DNA from 3 places in the Peribacillus sp. Aquil_B1 genome. Region 3 is predicted to be linked to each of the others. Evidence: riboswitches for the same ligand, from Rfam matches in the RefSeq annotation. Region 3 holds a riboswitch; each other region holds the start of a gene.
What was found. A riboswitch is a leader RNA that binds a small molecule or an ion and turns the genes downstream of it on or off. The one in region 3 is predicted to bind preQ1.

Region 1 (5,900 bases), on a different contig from region 3:
AATTACATACACATTTTAACAAACTATCGGAAAAAAATATATGCAGAATCCTAAATAAAAAAACAGGGCCAATGTGGTCACCTGTTTTTTCTGAAGAAGGTAAGTTTCTTTTTCTTTTTTGCACGCTTATAGATAATGAAAAATAGTAAGAAGAGGAGTGCGAGTGCAGCTAGCGTATATTGGTTCATTTCAACAGATAGCAGTCCATAGGGAATCAGCGATAGGAAGAAAAAGTATATAAGGTTGCCAAGGGCCGTCGCTAATAAAAAATCCTTGTACGTGACAGTGCTGACTCCAGCTGCCAAGTTAATTAAGCTTGTTGGGATAAGCGGGAAAATCCTGCCTGTAAAAACGTACATGAAGCCATGCTCCACAACGGTTTCTTGCCACTTTTCGCCAATCTTCTTTAAGAGAAGCTCCTGAAACCAGTTTCTTGCTGCATAAAAAATGAATCCTGAGGCAACAACACTTGTAAACCAACTCCATAGATAGCCATATATGAATCCGAATATCGTGACATTGATAGTCAGGAGCAAAATTAAGGGGATGATTGTAAAAGAATTTTGTACAAACATCAATACGAATGTCACAATAAATGTAAGCAAAAGGTTTTCCTTCAATATGCTAATAACAGAATCCAGGTCACTTTTCCAAACCAAAGTGAACAGCTCTGCATTAGAGTATATAAATATTGCAATTACAAGTAGACCGATTATGGTCAGGACTTTTTTCAAAGGGCCACCACCATTCTTACTATTAGTTTATCATTTTCGAGTTCATTGGTGAAAAAAAAGAGCTGCCGCATCATGCAGACAGCTCTTTTCCATTATAGTGGCTTAACGGTTCGAAGATTCCTTTTAAAGCCACTTTTCAAACTGAATTCTTTTGTTCATTCCATAAATGATTGGCGCTCCAATCAGGAGGACAACGAACTCACCGACAGCCGTGGTCATCCAGCTTAGCCAGAATGGCAAGCCAAAGGCAAGGTTCAGTTCAATTGCAATTAAAAACATTGTGAACGTGAAAAAGATAATCGTGGCGATCATCCGTCCTTTAATGCCTTTTATGAAACGAGAAACATAAATGACAAGCAATAAGGCGAGCAGGGATTGCCCCACTCCAAAAATCAAATCATATGGCACCATCGGTGAAAAGAGCAGATTCGATATGAAGACTCCGCCAACGATACCGTAGATATACTTTTTATTGAATACAATCAGATGATTCAGCATTTCCGGTACACGGAATTGGAACATCTCAAAAGCTATTGGTTTAAACACCAATGAGACCGCAACATACAAGGCAGCCAATAACCCGTTTATCACGAGTGTACGAACATTCATTTTACTCTCTCCCTAGTTTTTTATCGTGGGATGGTTACGAACCACGTGTAGGCGTTTACCCAATGTTTAATAGTATCTCATGTAAGCTTGTTTCGTCAATTTGTAAAGAATGGTTTTAATTTATAAGTTTCCAAGCAGGAGTAAGTAGTGCAATGGGATTTTGATTTATTGCAATGAAGGATGATATTATTTCAATATGTATGTCAAAGGAGTGAATATAATATGTCGATCGAGAGTGTCAAAAGCCATTTTAAACAATGGAATCGGGAAGGCGACGTAAAGGAGTTCGAAACATCGAGTGCTACGGTGATTGAGGCAGCGGAAACCATCGGTGTTATACCAGCGAGGATTGCTAAGACTCTTTCCTTTAAAGGGGAAGGTGAACACGCGATTTTGGTGGTTGCCGCAGGGGACGCCAAAGTGGATAATAAGAAATTTCGTCAGACATTCGGCTTCAAGGCACGAATGCTTGCGCCTGAAGAAGTGCTTGCACAGACAGGCCATGCAATCGGAGGAGTTTGCCCGTTTGGTCTGGCAAACGATTTAGCTGTTTTTCTTGATGTATCGATGAAGCGCTTCGAGTCATTGTTCCCGGCTTGCGGCAGTGCGAACTCTGCAATAGAACTTACACTCGCTGAATTGTTTGAATATTCAGGTGCGAAGGATTGGGTGGATGTTTGTAAGGGTTGGGAAGAAAAGGGGAATGAGGAAACGGCAGTAGGCAATGCAGTTGATGGCATTTGATTAATGGTTGCCAAAAAATTAGATCCACATGATTGGGATTGAGTCCACTGCAGTGGACTTTATTTGTGGGGGCCGCATGCATTTCTATGATTAAAGCGGAAAAAGGGCAGAAAGTGTTCCTGAGCGGAGGTTGAAAGATGTTAAATGGAAGCGAAAGAAAAAGCAATAGTAGCTATCTTAGTCTTAAAACTCTTTATGAAGAAAATATAACGGTTAAGAGCATTGCCCAGGAGCTTGAGTTTTGCCATAAAAATGATCTGGCACTGGATATTCAGAAAGCATTGGAAAAAAAGAATTTTGATATATTGGCAGTCCAAGATCAAGGGGAAATCATCGGTTATATCGAAAGACAAGAACTAGGTGAAGGAACTATTTCTGAATATTTGAAAAACTTTTCACCAAGGGAAATGGTTTCGGATTCAACCCCTTTGATCCAGCTTCTCCATATTTTTAAGAATAAAACAAGGGTGTTCGTATTGGAGAATAATTCAATTAAAATGCTGATTACCCATGCCGACCTTCAAAAGCCTCCGATCAGGATGCTGATATTCGGATATATTACCTTATTGGAAATGAGGATGAGTGATATCATCCTGGATAGATTCGGCGATGGCAGCTGGTATCCAATGATCAGCGAAGACCGTTTAGAAAAGGCAACCGAATTATATAGAAGGAGAATCGATAAAAATGAGGATATCAATATAATAGAGTGCCTGCAAATCAGTGATAAATTCGATATTATACATAAAGATAAAGAATTGAGGTGCTTCTTCCAAATCCCGTCGAAAAGTAAAGGGAAGAAGGATGCGAACGCCATCCGGAAATTACGGGATAAGATTTCCCATGCTAATGAACTGGGTCTGGACATGTCATGGATGGAAATCATCGAGGTTGTCGAGTCCTGCGGCCGACTGCTCGAAATCTCTGAATCCTATCCTTACGAAAAATAAGATCCGGCTAATCATGCTGGTTCTTTTTTAGCTCATCCAGACAGAAAAAAACTGCCCATATCAGGCAGTCTCCCCGAAAATTCAAAACTCCGGCAGTTGATCCAGGTTATTTTCTTTTATCCCATCGGGCTCACTCCGCAATATGTCACGTCCATATTTATGAAAGACGTCAACATTGGCAAGGTTGCCCGCCTTTGCTTCCGAAAGGGCTGTGGGGTAGTCGAGTTCGCGGCCGGAGTTCGTCTTGATGGCGATAATATTGTCCTCTTCATTTTTCCTTACAGCGATGATTTCTTCTTTTCCTGCTGAATCAGGTTGGTTTGCTTGCGGTGTTCCCTGCTGTTTATATGATTCATAGGCTTTTTCAAATTGGTCCATGTTTTAGACACCTCCTATTTATAGGGTGAGCCATTTTTTCTGCAATATACAAACCGGATTTCGTCCAACTTGAGCCGTTAATTCGTCCAAATGGGCCGATTTTTCGGCACTTTTTTTTGTGATTGTTGTCTTCTTGGCCTTTTTGCAGTGGCATGGCACTTGCATCTTGTAAGTAGTAGTAAGAAATAATATCCACTGGATTAAGGGAGGAAAATGGATCATGAATGTAAAACAAGGGGCAAGCACTGTAAATAAGAAACAACAGGTCAAGACAATGAAAGCGGCGGTCGTCAATGAATTTAACCAAAAACTTGAGATTAAAGAAGTTCCCATCCCAGAGTTGGAATATGGTGAGATATTAGTGAAAATTAAAGCATGTGGCGTGTGTCATACCGACTTGCATGCGGTACATGGTGATTGGCCGGTAAAACCCAAGCTTCCGCTTATCCCCGGACATGAGGGTGTGGGCATTATAGAAAAGGTGGCAGAAGGCGTAACTTCCTTGAAAGTAGGTGACCGTGTTGGGATCCCATGGCTTTATTCGGCTTGTGGCGATTGTGAATACTGTCTGACCGGAAGGGAAACGCTTTGCTTGGATCAATTGAATGCAGGCTATTCCGTGGACGGTGGGTATGCTGAATATTGTAAAGCACCCGCCAAATATGTGGTGAAGGTTCCTGAAGGGCTTGACTTTGCGGAGGTTTCACCAATTTTCTGTGCAGGTGTAACGACCTATAAAGCGCTTAAGGTATCAGAAGCAAAGCCTGGTGATTGGGTAGCGGTTTATGGAATTGGCGGATTGGGACATGTTGCCCTGCAATATGCGAAAGCGATGGGCTTTAATGTCATTGCTGTCGATATTCAAGATGATAAGCTTGATCTTGCAACGGAACTTGGGGCGGATTACACGATTAATGGACTGAAGACCGATCCTGTACAGGCTATAAAGGATAAAGTTGGCGGTGTGCAGGCATCCATTTCTGTAGCGGTTACGAAAAAAGCTTTCGAACAGGCTTACAGTTCAGTCAAGAGGGGCGGGACACTTGTCGTAGTCGGATTGCCGAATGATGAACTTCCAATCCCGATTTTTGATACAGTGCTAAATGGGGTAACTGTAAAAGGGTCAATCGTCGGCACGAGAAAAGATTTACAGGAAGCTGTTCAATTTGCGGCTGAGGGTAAAGTCAGAACGAATATAGAGACGAGGAAACTTGATGAAATAAATGATGTGTTTTCAATGATGGAAAAGGGAGAAATCAACGGACGCATCGTATTGACGTTAGAATAGGAACAGAAGAGGATGCCCCCGGAACGGGGCATCCTCCTTTTTATGTCTGGTTCTTCTCATTTAATATATAACGTAATTTCCTTATGGATATCTGCAAGCGTTTGGCTGCTTCATTCCGGTTACCGTAGGTTTTTTGCAGTGCCTGCATGACGAGCTCCTTTCCAATTGTGGATTGAAGCTGTTTGATTTCCGTAAGAATTTCTTCAAGCATCAGTTCATCCTTCTCATTAAAGTCAGCCACCAGTCTTTTTCGCCATTCTTCAAGAAGGTTTTCAGTTGATTGAATCCCACTAGTGGACACGTTTTTGGCAGGGGCGATCTGGCTGTTAGTGAGAGAGATATCATTGGCTGATATTACCGACTTATGGTCTGCGAGAGTTAATGTGCGCATGACCACATTAGATAGTTCGCGTATGTTACCTGGCCAATTGTATCGCTGTAATTTTTCAATGGCTTCATTGGAAAAAGAGATATCTCCATGACCATTCCTCTCAATCAAGTGACGGACAAGCAAGGGAATATCCTCTTTTCGGTTCCTTAAAGGCGGGATATTGAGAGTCACGACGTTCAGTCGGTAAAATAGGTCTTCCCGGAATTTATTTTTGTCCACTGCCTGCTGCAAATTTTCATTGGAGGCCGCCACTAACCGGGCGTTCGTCCGTAATGTCCCGCTGCTGCCAACCCTCATGAATTCCCGCGTTTCCAAAACTCGAAGCAATTTGACTTGGATGGCGGGACTCGCATCCGCAATTTCATCAAGAAAAAGCGTCCCGTTCCCGGCAATTTCGAAAAAACCCTTTCGCAGCTGGGTCGCTCCCGTGAACGCACCCTTTTCATGACCGAATAATTCGCTTTCGAGCAGGGACTCGGAGATTGCTCCACAATTGATGCCGATAAAAGGTTCATGGTTTCGGGGGCTGGCAATGTGAATGAAGCGTGAAAGCACTTCTTTACCGCTTCCGGTTTCTCCCTCAATTAATACATTGACGGTTTTTTGAGCCACCTTGAAAGCCATTTCAATCAAATTTTTCATTAAAGGACTTTCGCCGACAATGAGTCCTGAATCCTCGGCCAGTTTATGGATGAAATGCTGATTCAAATCTTCATTTTCATTCAAAAGGTTGTCAATCTGCCTTTCCAGCACTTCAATATCCACAAAGGGTTTTTCCATATAATCACTCGCGCCAAGTTTCATTG
Region 2 (5,900 bases), on a different contig from region 3:
AGTTGACAATCGCCACAACTTCCCCTACCTGTATATCTCCCGTTGTTATAAATTCGCTTCCAAGCCAGAGAATGATCAGAATCGCCACATTCATGACCAGCATCAGTACAGGCATTGTCGTTTCTATTAGACGAAGCGAAGTGACGGTCTTTCTTTTCAACTCTTCATTCGCATCGTCAAATCGGCCGATTTCATGCTCCTTACGAAGAAAAGCCTTGATCAAGCGCATGCCTATCAGGTTTTCCCTCATGACGCCATTGACATTATCGAGTTTTTTCTGTACGAGCTTAAACAGCTTGGCTGCTCGTTTCATAACCCATCTCAGGAAGAAAACAAGAACCGGAATTGAAATGACCAAAACAAGTGATAGTTTCAAATCCACCGCAATTGCCATTATTGCTCCGCCGATTACGATCAATGGCGCCCTTGCCATGATACGCAAGCCCATAAAAACCGTATTTTGAAGTTGTGTCACATCATTTGTCATCCTTGTTATCAGCGAGGATGTCGGGATATTATTCAAATTCGCAAAAGAAAACGCCTGTATTTTACCAAAAAGGCTTTTCCTCACATCATGTCCAAAGCTTTGGCTTACATGTGATGCCGTAAAGGAATTAACGATCCCGCCAAGAAATGAAAAAACGGAAAGCCCAACCATGACACTTCCCCATTTAATCACCACCGATAAATCTTTCTGCAAAATGCCATCATCAATTATTTTTGCTATAAATAAAGGTTGTAACAGCTCTACCCCGAGCTCGACAATCATTAAGGATAAAGCAAGAATGATCAAAAGCCAGTACGGCTTAAGAAAAGAGGACAATTTTTTCATCTATGACACCTTCGATTCTTCTTATGTAGATAGCATTTTTTTATCCTCTCATTATACATTTTTATACAGATTTTTTAAAAGAATTTAACTGTTTTAAGAGATTGGTAAATATCTTGATTTTTTTTTATAAATACCCTTGACAAATAACAGGAAATAAGCGAAAATTCTAATTGATAATGATTTTCAATTTCATTATCGATCTCTGAAATTTGATAAGCAATTACGATATTCTCTTATCGTACCCTTTTGATATTGTACATAGATACAATGTCGCCCCGGCTTCTCTGTGCCTAGTAAAATTATATGCTCATTAGCGAATGCAAGTCACTAGAATATTGCCCCCTCTTTATTCAAGTAATTTATTCACGTTGGAAGCATATTAGGCAGCCGGGGATTATTTTTTTTCAACTATAAACTTACATATATGAATAAAGGAGCAGGATGATCATGAAACTAGAAGATATCATTAAAGAACGGCGCAGCATCAAACGATTTAAGGACATTCCTGTTCCTATCAATACCATCCAATCATTATTGGAAACTTCAACATGGGCACCGAACCATAAAATGACCCAACCTTGGCGCTTCGTCTTAGTGCAAGGTGATAGCCGCTTAAAACTCGCAGAAGCAACCCGTGCATTCATGGAAGGCAAAGAGAAGGACCCTGAAAAGAAAAAAGCAGCCGGACAGCGAGGATATAATAAACTTATAGGTGTACCGATGTTTGTCGCAGTGATCATGGAAGAGAATCCGAATCCCCTGACACGTGAAGAAGATTATGCGGCTACAAGTGCCTTGATCCAGAATTTCAGCCTGCTTTCCTGGGAACAGGGAATCGGGATGATATGGGAAACATACGGCATGATACACAGCATCGAGTTTCGTGAAGCTTTAGGCGTGAAACCTGGCGAGAAGATCGTCGGCAGCCTTCACGTTGGCTATCCGGATATGATCCCTGCCCCGCGTCCAAGGAACGCGATCAATCAACTCCTGACCATTATGGACTAACATAAAAGGAAAGCCTCCAAATAGAAAATTGGAGGCTTTCCTTTTATATTTTATGAGAAACACAATGATTAGCGGGGAAATGTTGCATTCCGGTTATCATAATGCCTGAAAGATGATTATATAAATTATTCTTTTTTAGAGGAAAACTGCACCTCCCTTGTTAAATGATGTCTAACAATGGGGTGCCTTTCATTTCAACGAGGTCCCTGTACGCCGATACTCAAAAGAACTCGTGATATAACGCCTGAATTGCCGTCTCTTCGTTATGCCCTTTCACACCGAACATCATGCTTACCTCCGAAGAGCCCTGGTTGATCATCTCAATATTCACCTTAGCTTCGGCCAAGGCTTTTGACGCTCTTGCCGTTGTACCGACATTATGACGCATTCCTTCCCCTACAACCATGATCAAGGCAAGATCATGCTCCACATTCACTTCATCGGCATGAAGCTCTTTCTTGATTCGGGAAATGATTTTCTTCTCGGCTTCACCTTTCATCTGGTCCTGCCTTAGAATTAGCGTCACATCATCGATGCCTGATGGAATATGCTCATATGAAACTCCATAATCTTCAAGGATGTGCAGCAGTTTCCGGCCAAAACCAACTTCTCGGTTCATCAAATATTTGCTAATGTAAATGCTGCAAAATCCTTTATCACTCGCAATCCCAATAACGGGCCCGTTCGTATTATCCCGTGTACTCACAATGCGGGTCCCTTGTGCCGCCGGATTGTTCGTATTCTGGATATGCACAGGTATTCCCGCACGGAATGCCGGAATAAGCGCCTCATCATGAAATACCGAGAAACCTGCATAAGAAAGCTCACGCATCTCACGATAGGTTAATTCCCGGATTCCCTTCGGATTGGAAACCACATTTGGATTCACCGCGTAAACGGCATCAACGTCCGTAAAGTTCTCATACAAATCAGCTTTGACCCCATTCGCAAGAATCGAACCAGTAATATCGGACCCGCTTCTTGAGAAAGTTAACACATCACCATCTAACGTATAACCGAAGAACCCTGGGAATACTACGATTCCAGGCTCATCACGCAGAGCATATAACCGATCATAAGACTCTGGCAGCACCTTGGTAAATCCACCTTCATCCGTTACGATCAAGCCGGCCTTCTTTGGATTTATATACTGCGCCTCTACACCACGGCTTTGGAAATAGCCTGCGACCAGCTTCGCATTATTATCCTCGCCGCTGGCCTTCAAGGCATCCAGATAGCGCTTCGGATTAGTTTGGTCTGCATGCAGCAGTGCCATTAAATTTTCATGAATCCCAGTGATGACACTCTCCGATATATCCAGCTCTTCAGCAATGCTCGCATAGCGGGATACGACATCTTCTATCAAATGCTCTCCGTTATCCCCGCGCAGCTGCTGTTCCGCAGCTTCAATCAATAAATCCGTCACCTTTATATCATCGGAATTGCGTTTCCCTGGAGCCGAAACGACTACAATCTTTCTCTCTGGATCAGAAACCACAATTTCGAATACCTTCCTCAACTGTTCACCTGACGCAAGTGAACTTCCACCAAACTTTGCAACTTTCATCTAGACATCCCCTATTTTCGTAAATATTCTGTCAAAATCAACTCTCCCTATTATTACGCTTTTTCTCGAAACAATCAAGTGGAAATTCCATTATAGAAGGACATTTGTATTTTTAAAAAGGACAAATCATCATGAAGGCTGATCAAGAATGGCTAAAACAAAGAAAAAGACAACGGGCATATGCCCATTGTCTCTCCCTTTCTTTAGCGATTATCCACGGTTTCCGGGTATAAGTCATGGTTCATCAAGCGGTAATCCGCCATTTCCTCATACTTCGTACCTGGTTTTCCATAATTCGTGTAAGGGTCGATGGAAATTCCGCCCCTAGGTGTAAACTTGCCCCAGACTTCAATATATTTAGGATCCATCAATTCGATTAAATCATTCATGATGATGTTCATGCAGTCTTCATGGAAATCACCGTGATTGCGGAAGCTGAATAAATAAAGTTTCAAAGACTTGCTCTCCACCATTTTCACACTGGGAATATAGCTGATGTAAATGGTAGCAAAGTCCGGCTGGCCCGTTATCGGACATAAGCTAGTGAATTCCGGGCAATTGAATTTGACGAAATAATCCCGGTTCGGATGCTTGTTATCGAATGACTCAAGGATTTCAGGCGCATAGTCAAATGTATATTTTGTTCCTTGATTCCCAAGCAGTGTGATATCTTTTTTTAATTCTTCTTCTTTTCTTCCAGACATGAAAAGTCCTCCTAATCCCACGTTTCAGGGAGATTCATAAAATGGGCCTCTATATAACAAAAACCATATCTCCTCAAAGATATGGTTGATTCGCGAAAAATATCAAAGCCATAGTTTTTTTAAGAGGGTGATGCTATGAACCTCTCCCGTTTATCGGGAAATATTTTAAAATTGTCTTAGTAAATATAAAAAAAAATAGTCAATCTGTCAATGCAACTCTCTTAAATTGGGTTTGATTCGTTTATATTTTCAGTTTAAAATGAAAAAAGCAGTACAACCTATTAGAAAGAAGAGAATATACACATGTGGATTTTTGCAGCACTCATCACCAGCTTATGTTTCGGAATCAATAACAGCATTTTCAAATGGAGCAGCGGAAAAGGCTATTCCAAGATACATATCCAATTTTTCTTTTATTTTTCAGCTTTTATTTTGTCCATTGTTTATGGAGTATTTATGGATGGTTTGCAACTGAACTGGCTGTCCATCATGCTTGGTGCAGCAATTGGTGTACTGAACGCTAATGGTAACATCCAGATGGCAAGCGCCTTTGAAAAAGGGCCGGCAAGCTTGACATCACCATTAATCGCAGCGAATGCAATATTCCCCATACTCTGTGCAGCTTTAATTTTTCACGAACATATTTCTTCCTTGCAGTGGAGTGGAATAGTCTGCATGTTTCTCGCTACATTAGTCATCCAGTATACACCTAACGCCAAAGGTAACCATCAATATGTCCCTTGGATCATGCACACATTACTCTCCATCTTATCATTTGGTGTGCTCGGAATTCTAATGACGACATCAACACGTCTTCATTTAAACTCCCTTGATATCTTAGTATCGATGTATGGAGGCGGAATGCTTTATCTTCTTTCGGCTCTGGCCTTTAAAAAAGAAAAAATCAAGCTAAAGGAAGTCAAAATCGGTTCATTAGTAGGTTTTTTAAGCATGATAGGCTATGGATGTTATTTCTTTGCATTGAACACCGGAATCGCAAGCATTATTTTTCCTGTCGTCAGCCTGAACTGCTTAGTTGTCGTATTCGCTGGATGTTATTTATTCAAGGAAAAACTAAAAACCTATCAAATTGCCGGTGTTCTTGCAGCATTAATCGGTATTATTTTAACTAAAATATGAATATAGTTCGTTTATAAAAAATCAACCTGGCTGCCATCTGTAAAAGCCAGGTCGTTTTTTATTTAACCGTGAAATGAGGTAGTAAAAAAAAGTGTTGACACATCCATAAAAATATCAGATAATTTTGAATATTAATTCTTTAGATTTTACAGCTTTTGAAATGTTTGAAAAATCCTCTGCCACGGGTATTAAAGAAATAGGGACAACCACCTCATTTAATTCTGAATCAAGAAAGGAAAGATGCATAATGGTAAAAGTTACAGTAACAGTTGATTTCCAAGGAAAATCTTATCAAACTAACGTCCTTACTAAACCGGGTACAGATCATGAAGTAATTTTACAACAAGCCCTTCATCAAGTTGAAAAGCAATGGAAAGCATAAAAAAGCAGGCATCGCAATAGATACCTGCTTTTTTATTACCATTAAATCATATCCGAAATATTTTTCATATGCACGATGAAAGACCCTCTTGCAGCAATTCCCTCCTACTAAAAAACACAAAGACACTAACATTCAGTCGTCAGTTTGTGTACGTTAACCTCTGAATAACAAGTAATTTATAATTTTATTTAATGAACTAAGCACCTTAATGAAATGGGATTATACAATAAAAGACTTATAAAAAAAGACGGTCTTTTTAAGGGCCTT
Region 3 (5,900 bases):
GAGAATCGTATTTTTGTGTGAATTAAGTTGTGAATGGTTTGATTCGAGAAAGCATGCAATGGAGCCTTTCTGGGTATATGTTCCCGTGCATGGTGTTGAAAGGAAATGTCGGGATTTGCAGTAGCAGATATTGGAAGTGATGATTATTTTAGTTAAAATATTCCTTTAATCAATTATACACTAAATATTCTGAAAACAAAGGAAAATATTCACTTCCAGCTTCTCCTGATAGATTTGTTTTTTTATGATTTATTATTGTGTATAGTTATTTATTCCCCGAATATACGAATATGAAACAACCTTATACTGGGAGGAAAAAAGCAATTTCCCGCATTCGGGAAATTGCTAGTGTCATAATTGGAACTTCTTAACCTGTTCGGTTAGCAGTTCTGCCGAAGAAGCAAGTTCACTGGCATGATTCGTGATTTCATCCATCGAAGAGCTGGATTGCTGAGCGGAGGCGGAGACTTGTTCGATTCCTGCAGCGGACTCTTCAGAAACGGCTGCGATATCTTCGATAGCTTGATTGATTTTTTGGCTATTTGTGGAGATATAGTTCAATTCGTTTGTTATATGCTGAATTTTCATTTCCATATTCCCGACAGAATGATTGATTGTTTCAAAGGTTCGGCCTGTGAGCGTGACCTGTTTTGTGCCTTCATCCACTTGTGTATAACCATCTTCCAGGGAGTGGACGACCGTTTTTGAACCTGTTTGAATGGCGGAGACAATATTGGTGATATCCCCAACGGAGTGTGTGACCTCTTCAGCGAGTTTCCGCACTTCATCGGCGACGACGGCAAAGCCCTTGCCATGTTCACCAGCACGAGCAGCTTCTATGGCTGCATTCAACGCCAATAGATTGGTTTGATTGGATATATCCTTGATGACCTGCACAAGCTGCGAAATTTGCTGTGATTGAGAATCGAGCCCCTTCACTTGCTCTACGGCATTTTTGACAATGCCATCAATACTTTGCATCTGTTGGACCGAACTGCGCATTAAAGTGGTACCCTCCTTGGTCAAGGAAAGGATTTCGGTTGAACTTTTAGCTACATCCACCCCTTCTAGGTGGGCAAGCTTAATCCTGCTGGTGAAATCATCCATGATGCGAACCATTTCAGATGCCCGGTTGGCTTGTGACTCCGAACCTTCCGAAAGTTCATACATCGTACTCGCTATCTGTTTGCTGCCCTGTTGCACTTCATTTGCTGAATGAGTCAGATCTTCGCTTTGGTTGGATACGGAGTGCGATACAATGAGCATTTTTTCGATCGTATCACGAAGGTCTTTCTGCATTTGATTGGCGGATACCGTTAGTTCGCCCATTTCATCATTTGACTTTTGCTCCAGGGGCTCATGATTCAGCTCTCCTGCAGCCACCATTTTCATCCTATCCCTGATTTTAAGGAGGGGGGTGATAATGAGGTTGGCAGTAACAACCGCAAGGACTAGGCCGATAAGGACTGCCGCAATGGATATGATGATACTTGTCGTCTTAACCGATTTCCCGCTGGCGATGACGGTTTCACCTGAAGCGACAATCAATTCCTCCCGTTCCGAAGCAAGCTCCTTGAAACCCTCCATAACTTCATTGCTTATTGGCGCCACCTCATTTTTAAGTATCTCTTTAGCGCGTTCTTCATTTCCGTTTTCATATTGTGGAAACACCCGGTCTACAATCATCGTCCTCCAATCCACGCTTTTCTCGATCAATTCGTTCGCTTTATCAGAATCGCTTAAGGCAAGGAGGTCCTCCTGGATGACCTGGCTTTCTTCCGTATATTGTAAGAACCCTTCTTTATAGCTCTCGTCTCCATAAAGAATATAGGCTCGGGCGTATGCGGTTCTTTGTGCTAGATTGTATAGCAGCTTTTCGTCTTGGATAAGAAGCGGAAGTTCCTTTTCGATGATATCCTGGGAATATACCAGTGACTTGTTGCTGCTATAGATATTGAATGCTCCTAAGATGACACATAAAGATATGATGAGTGAAAATGCCACCAATACCTTTGCTTTAATGCTTTTCAAATTATTGGACCCCTTTATCGATATTTTATTCACACTGTTTTATCGGATAAATAAAAGGAGATTTAAGCAAAGAAAAGTTAACCAAATTTTCCATCAGATCTAATGTTCTCTTAATATAAACATCTTGATTTCTTATCGTTTTCAAGTTACTATTGACTTGGAAAAATATAATATTCCGCGTTAAGGCGGAAGAGGTTCTAGCTACCCTCTCAAAAAAACTAAGGAGAAACAGTGCTCTATTCTTAGGGTGCTGTTTTTTTCCGTAAAAAGGAGTTTTATAGAAATGAAGAAGAAAGAAAAGGCAGTGGTTGTGTTTAGCGGAGGTCAGGACAGTACGACGTGCTTGTTCTGGGCGATGGAGAGATTTGAGGAAGTGGAAGCGGTGACGTTTGATTATAATCAGCGGCATAGCTTGGAAATCGAATGTGCTCAAAACATTGCCAAGGAATTGGGCATAAACCATCATATCCTTGACATGTCGCTGCTGAACCAACTGGCACCAAATGCGCTGACGAGAAGTGATATTGCGGTGGCGGACGGAGAAGAAGGGGAATTGCCGTCGACGTTCGTACCAGGGAGGAATTTGCTGTTCCTTTCGTTTGCCGGAGTGCTGGCGAGTCAGATTGGAGCTAAACATATTGTCACAGGTGTCTGTGAAACGGATTTCAGCGGATATCCGGACTGCCGCGATGTATTCATTAAATCATTGAATGTGACCTTGAACTTGTCGATGGACCAGTCATTCGTGATTGATACGCCGCTAATGTGGCTTAATAAAGAGGAAACATGGGAGCTAGCGGACCAGCTAGGCGCGTTCGACTTTGTCCGCGAAAAGACCCTGACTTGCTATAACGGAATCATCTCCGACGGCTGTGGAGATTGTCCGGCATGTATACTGCGGAAAAAAGGACTTGATGATTATGTAAGCAGACGGAAGGTGCTTTCATGATGTACGGTTTTACTATAGTGGATAAACTCCAAAAAATAGATGAAGATATTCAGCGCAGCCAATTGAAGTATACAAACAAGAGGGTTCTCGTGAGTAAGGAATTCACCTTCGATGCGGCACACCATCTGCATGATTATGAAGGGAAATGCAAGAACCTGCATGGCCACACGTATAAGGTCATTTTCGGATTAAGCGGGTATACAGATTCACGCGGGTTGATGATAGATTTTGGGGACATCAAGGATATATGGAAAAATGAAATTGAAATCCACCTGGATCACCGCTATTTGAATGAAACCCTGCCGCTCATGAATACAACGGCTGAAAATATGGTTGTCTGGATTTACGAAAAAATGGCCGAATCCCTTTCATTAAAAGAATATGAGGGTGCTAGAGTCGAGTTTGTTCGACTGTACGAAACGCCGACAAGCTATGCCGAAGCCAGACGGGAGTGGATGGAAAGTGAGTAAACTCCCGGTTATGGAAATCTTCGGGCCGACCATCCAAGGAGAGGGAATGGTCATAGGCCAAAAAACCATGTTCGTTCGGACGGCAGGCTGCGATTATTCATGTGCCTGGTGTGATTCCGCATTTACTTGGGATGGCACCGGTAAGGAAGATACCGTCCAGATGACTGCTAGCGAAATATGGGATGAGCTGAAGCGTATTGGGGGTTCAGGTTTTTCCTTCGTGACGATATCAGGAGGAAACCCGGCTCTGCTGAAAAACTTAAACGGCTTGATAGCGATCTTACATGAAAATAAAATGAAAATAGGTGTCGAAACCCAAGGGAGCCGATGGCAGGATTGGTTTCTCGATATTGATGAACTGACGATTTCACCTAAGCCGCCGAGCTCTGGAATGAACACGGACTTTACGGTGCTCGACCAAATCATCTCGAACCTTGATAATCGAAATCCTGAAAACCATGTCTCATTGAAGATCGTCGTCTTTAACGAGGAAGATTATCAATATGCCAAACATGTACATGGTCGTTACCCGGAAATTCCTTTTTATCTGCAGGTCGGCAATGACGACAGCAGGACGGCGGATGATCTTCAATTGATCAGCGGTCTTTTAAAGAAGTACGAAGAGTTAATTGATAAAGTGATAGCGGATGATGAATTGAATGATGTGAAAGTGCTGCCCCAGCTGCATACCTATATATGGGGAAACAAGAGGGGCGTATAAACAAAAGAGACGGAGGCAGTGTGAAGTGTAATCACACTGCCTTTTAAGCTTATTACAACCTTTGAATGTGTGTAGCTTTGAAGGATGATGTGTATTTAAGACCATATCCAAATAAGCGATCCATTCCAATATGCGCGGTCCAAATCAAACCAATCAGCATCCATGCATCCGACTTTAGAAAAATGGCTAGCAAAATCATGAAAATGGACAGGGTATAAGTATGAAATACGTTATAAACCTTTGCTCCAATCCGATCATTGATCAGATAGGCCAGCATGGAAACATCAGGCGATAAAATCAGTAGAAGGAAAATCCACCAGCTGAATTCATATGACGAATAGATGTAAATCACTGTTAAAAGGACCATGAGTCCTTCAATATGAATGAATTTCTTTACCATATTAAAACCTCCAAAGTCTATTTGACCAATGGTCAATAATATTCAAAAGAATTATATGATGTTCCTAATGATATTTTTTACATGAAAATAAGCTAAGCCTTTTACATCTTGATAAGTTAGCTCAGAATTAATATAAAAAGTTATGAACCCGTGAAGAGAAAGAAAAATCGACCATATGGATGCAGGATTCAATTTATTGTCCGTTAGGTCCGTCAGGGACTGGATTAGCTTTTCATAGGTTTTATTAGAATCAAATTGAAGTAATTGCTGAATTTCCTTTTCCTTCGATAAAAACATGATGGAATAATGATTTTGTTGGGTTAAACCGAACTCCAAGAAGCACAATAAAATCTTTTCCATTTTTACAGAAGGATCATTTTCCGACATGATGATCTCATCGATTAAATGATTCAATACGGAAAAATCCGTTTTTACCAAACTATAAAATATTTCCGCCTTATTTTTAAAATGATAATAAATGGCTCCATGGCTGCAATCCAATGATTTAGCCAATTGCCTCATTGAGACATTCGAATACCCTAACGTTGCAAAAAGGCTTCTAGCTTCATTCAACACCATTTCCCTGGATAACTCTTTACCTGCCGATTTCCTTGGCGACATCTCGTCACCTCCTTATTTATTGACCACTGGTTAATTAGGATGATAACTCACTAATTCAGAAATGTCAATTATTAGATTAAATTACAAAACCTTGTTATCAAGAGTGAACTTTACCATCTGAAAAAATGAGAGCAAAGGTGAGGTTGCAGGACATTGCCTATGGGTTATTCCCCGCAACTAATTAACTTAAATACTAGTGGGTACGATATTGCCGTATCCATAGCAGCTCAATGAGACAGGTAATCATAGGAAAAAATGATCGTTCTATTCATGTTACTTTTTTTACCTACAATACCTTTATATGTTATAATAATGGGATTATTAGCGTTGTGAGGGGATGAATAAATGAAAAAAAATTTCGGTATTTTGGTATCAATTTTCATAGTCTTGACCGGCTTTTTTTTATTCACTAAACCTTATAAAAATAAAACAAACTCTGTAGAAGACTTTATTAAAGAGTATCCACGAGATCAGGTAATAATACATGAAATGATGATCATAGAGGGAGTTGATGAGGACAATCCGGATAATATCGATTTGAATGATGAAGAGGAATTGGAAAAATTGGCAAAAAGGCAATATGAGCAAAGTCAAAAGGGGGAAATAATTTTTACAGAAAAAAATCAGTGAAATCACCTACCTGTTATGAGTAAACGAATGGGGGAGGCGGCAGTTATTGATAGTTTTGGATAGTATCTATGGGGAACA

Region 1: it holds a riboswitch for preQ1, as region 3 does, so the genes downstream of both, MPH60_RS21570 (QueT transporter family protein) here and queC (7-cyano-7-deazaguanine synthase QueC) in region 3, are expected to answer to the same signal.
Region 2: it holds a riboswitch for preQ1, as region 3 does, so the genes downstream of both, queF (preQ(1) synthase) here and queC (7-cyano-7-deazaguanine synthase QueC) in region 3, are expected to answer to the same signal.

Annotation. Positions count from the first base shown of each region.
Region 1 covers NZ_JAKXEE010000004.1:51,506-57,405, forward strand. Annotated here, with positions in the region: gene MPH60_RS21565 (TVP38/TMEM64 family protein) at 78-734, opposite strand; gene MPH60_RS21570 (QueT transporter family protein) at 858-1,343, opposite strand; PreQ1 riboswitch class I at 1,350-1,394, opposite strand; gene MPH60_RS21575 (YbaK/EbsC family protein) at 1,566-2,087, shown strand; gene MPH60_RS21580 (hypothetical protein) at 2,225-3,037, shown strand; gene MPH60_RS21585 (DUF3892 domain-containing protein) at 3,119-3,415, opposite strand; gene adhP (alcohol dehydrogenase AdhP) at 3,690-4,703, shown strand; gene MPH60_RS21595 (sigma-54-dependent transcriptional regulator) at 4,744-5,900, opposite strand, start outside.
Region 2 covers NZ_JAKXEE010000004.1:116,973-122,872, reverse strand. Annotated here, with positions in the region: gene MPH60_RS21905 (ABC transporter ATP-binding protein) at 1-832, opposite strand, end outside; gene MPH60_RS21900 (nitroreductase family protein) at 1,280-1,840, shown strand; gene MPH60_RS21895 (aspartate kinase) at 2,061-3,407, opposite strand; gene queF (preQ(1) synthase) at 3,611-4,111, opposite strand; PreQ1 riboswitch class I at 4,216-4,261, opposite strand; gene MPH60_RS21885 (EamA family transporter) at 4,415-5,251, shown strand; gene MPH60_RS21880 (BA3454 family stress response protein) at 5,376-5,633, shown strand.
Region 3 covers NZ_JAKXEE010000001.1:464,824-470,723, forward strand. Annotated here, with positions in the region: gene MPH60_RS02310 (methyl-accepting chemotaxis protein) at 352-2,031, opposite strand; PreQ1 riboswitch class I at 2,217-2,259, shown strand; gene queC (7-cyano-7-deazaguanine synthase QueC) at 2,315-2,980, shown strand; gene queD (6-carboxytetrahydropterin synthase QueD) at 2,980-3,450, shown strand; gene queE (7-carboxy-7-deazaguanine synthase QueE) at 3,443-4,171, shown strand; gene MPH60_RS02330 (DUF4260 domain-containing protein) at 4,224-4,571, opposite strand; gene MPH60_RS02335 (TetR/AcrR family transcriptional regulator) at 4,623-5,192, opposite strand; gene MPH60_RS02340 (hypothetical protein) at 5,538-5,822, shown strand; gene MPH60_RS02345 (HD domain-containing protein) at 5,869-5,900, shown strand, end outside.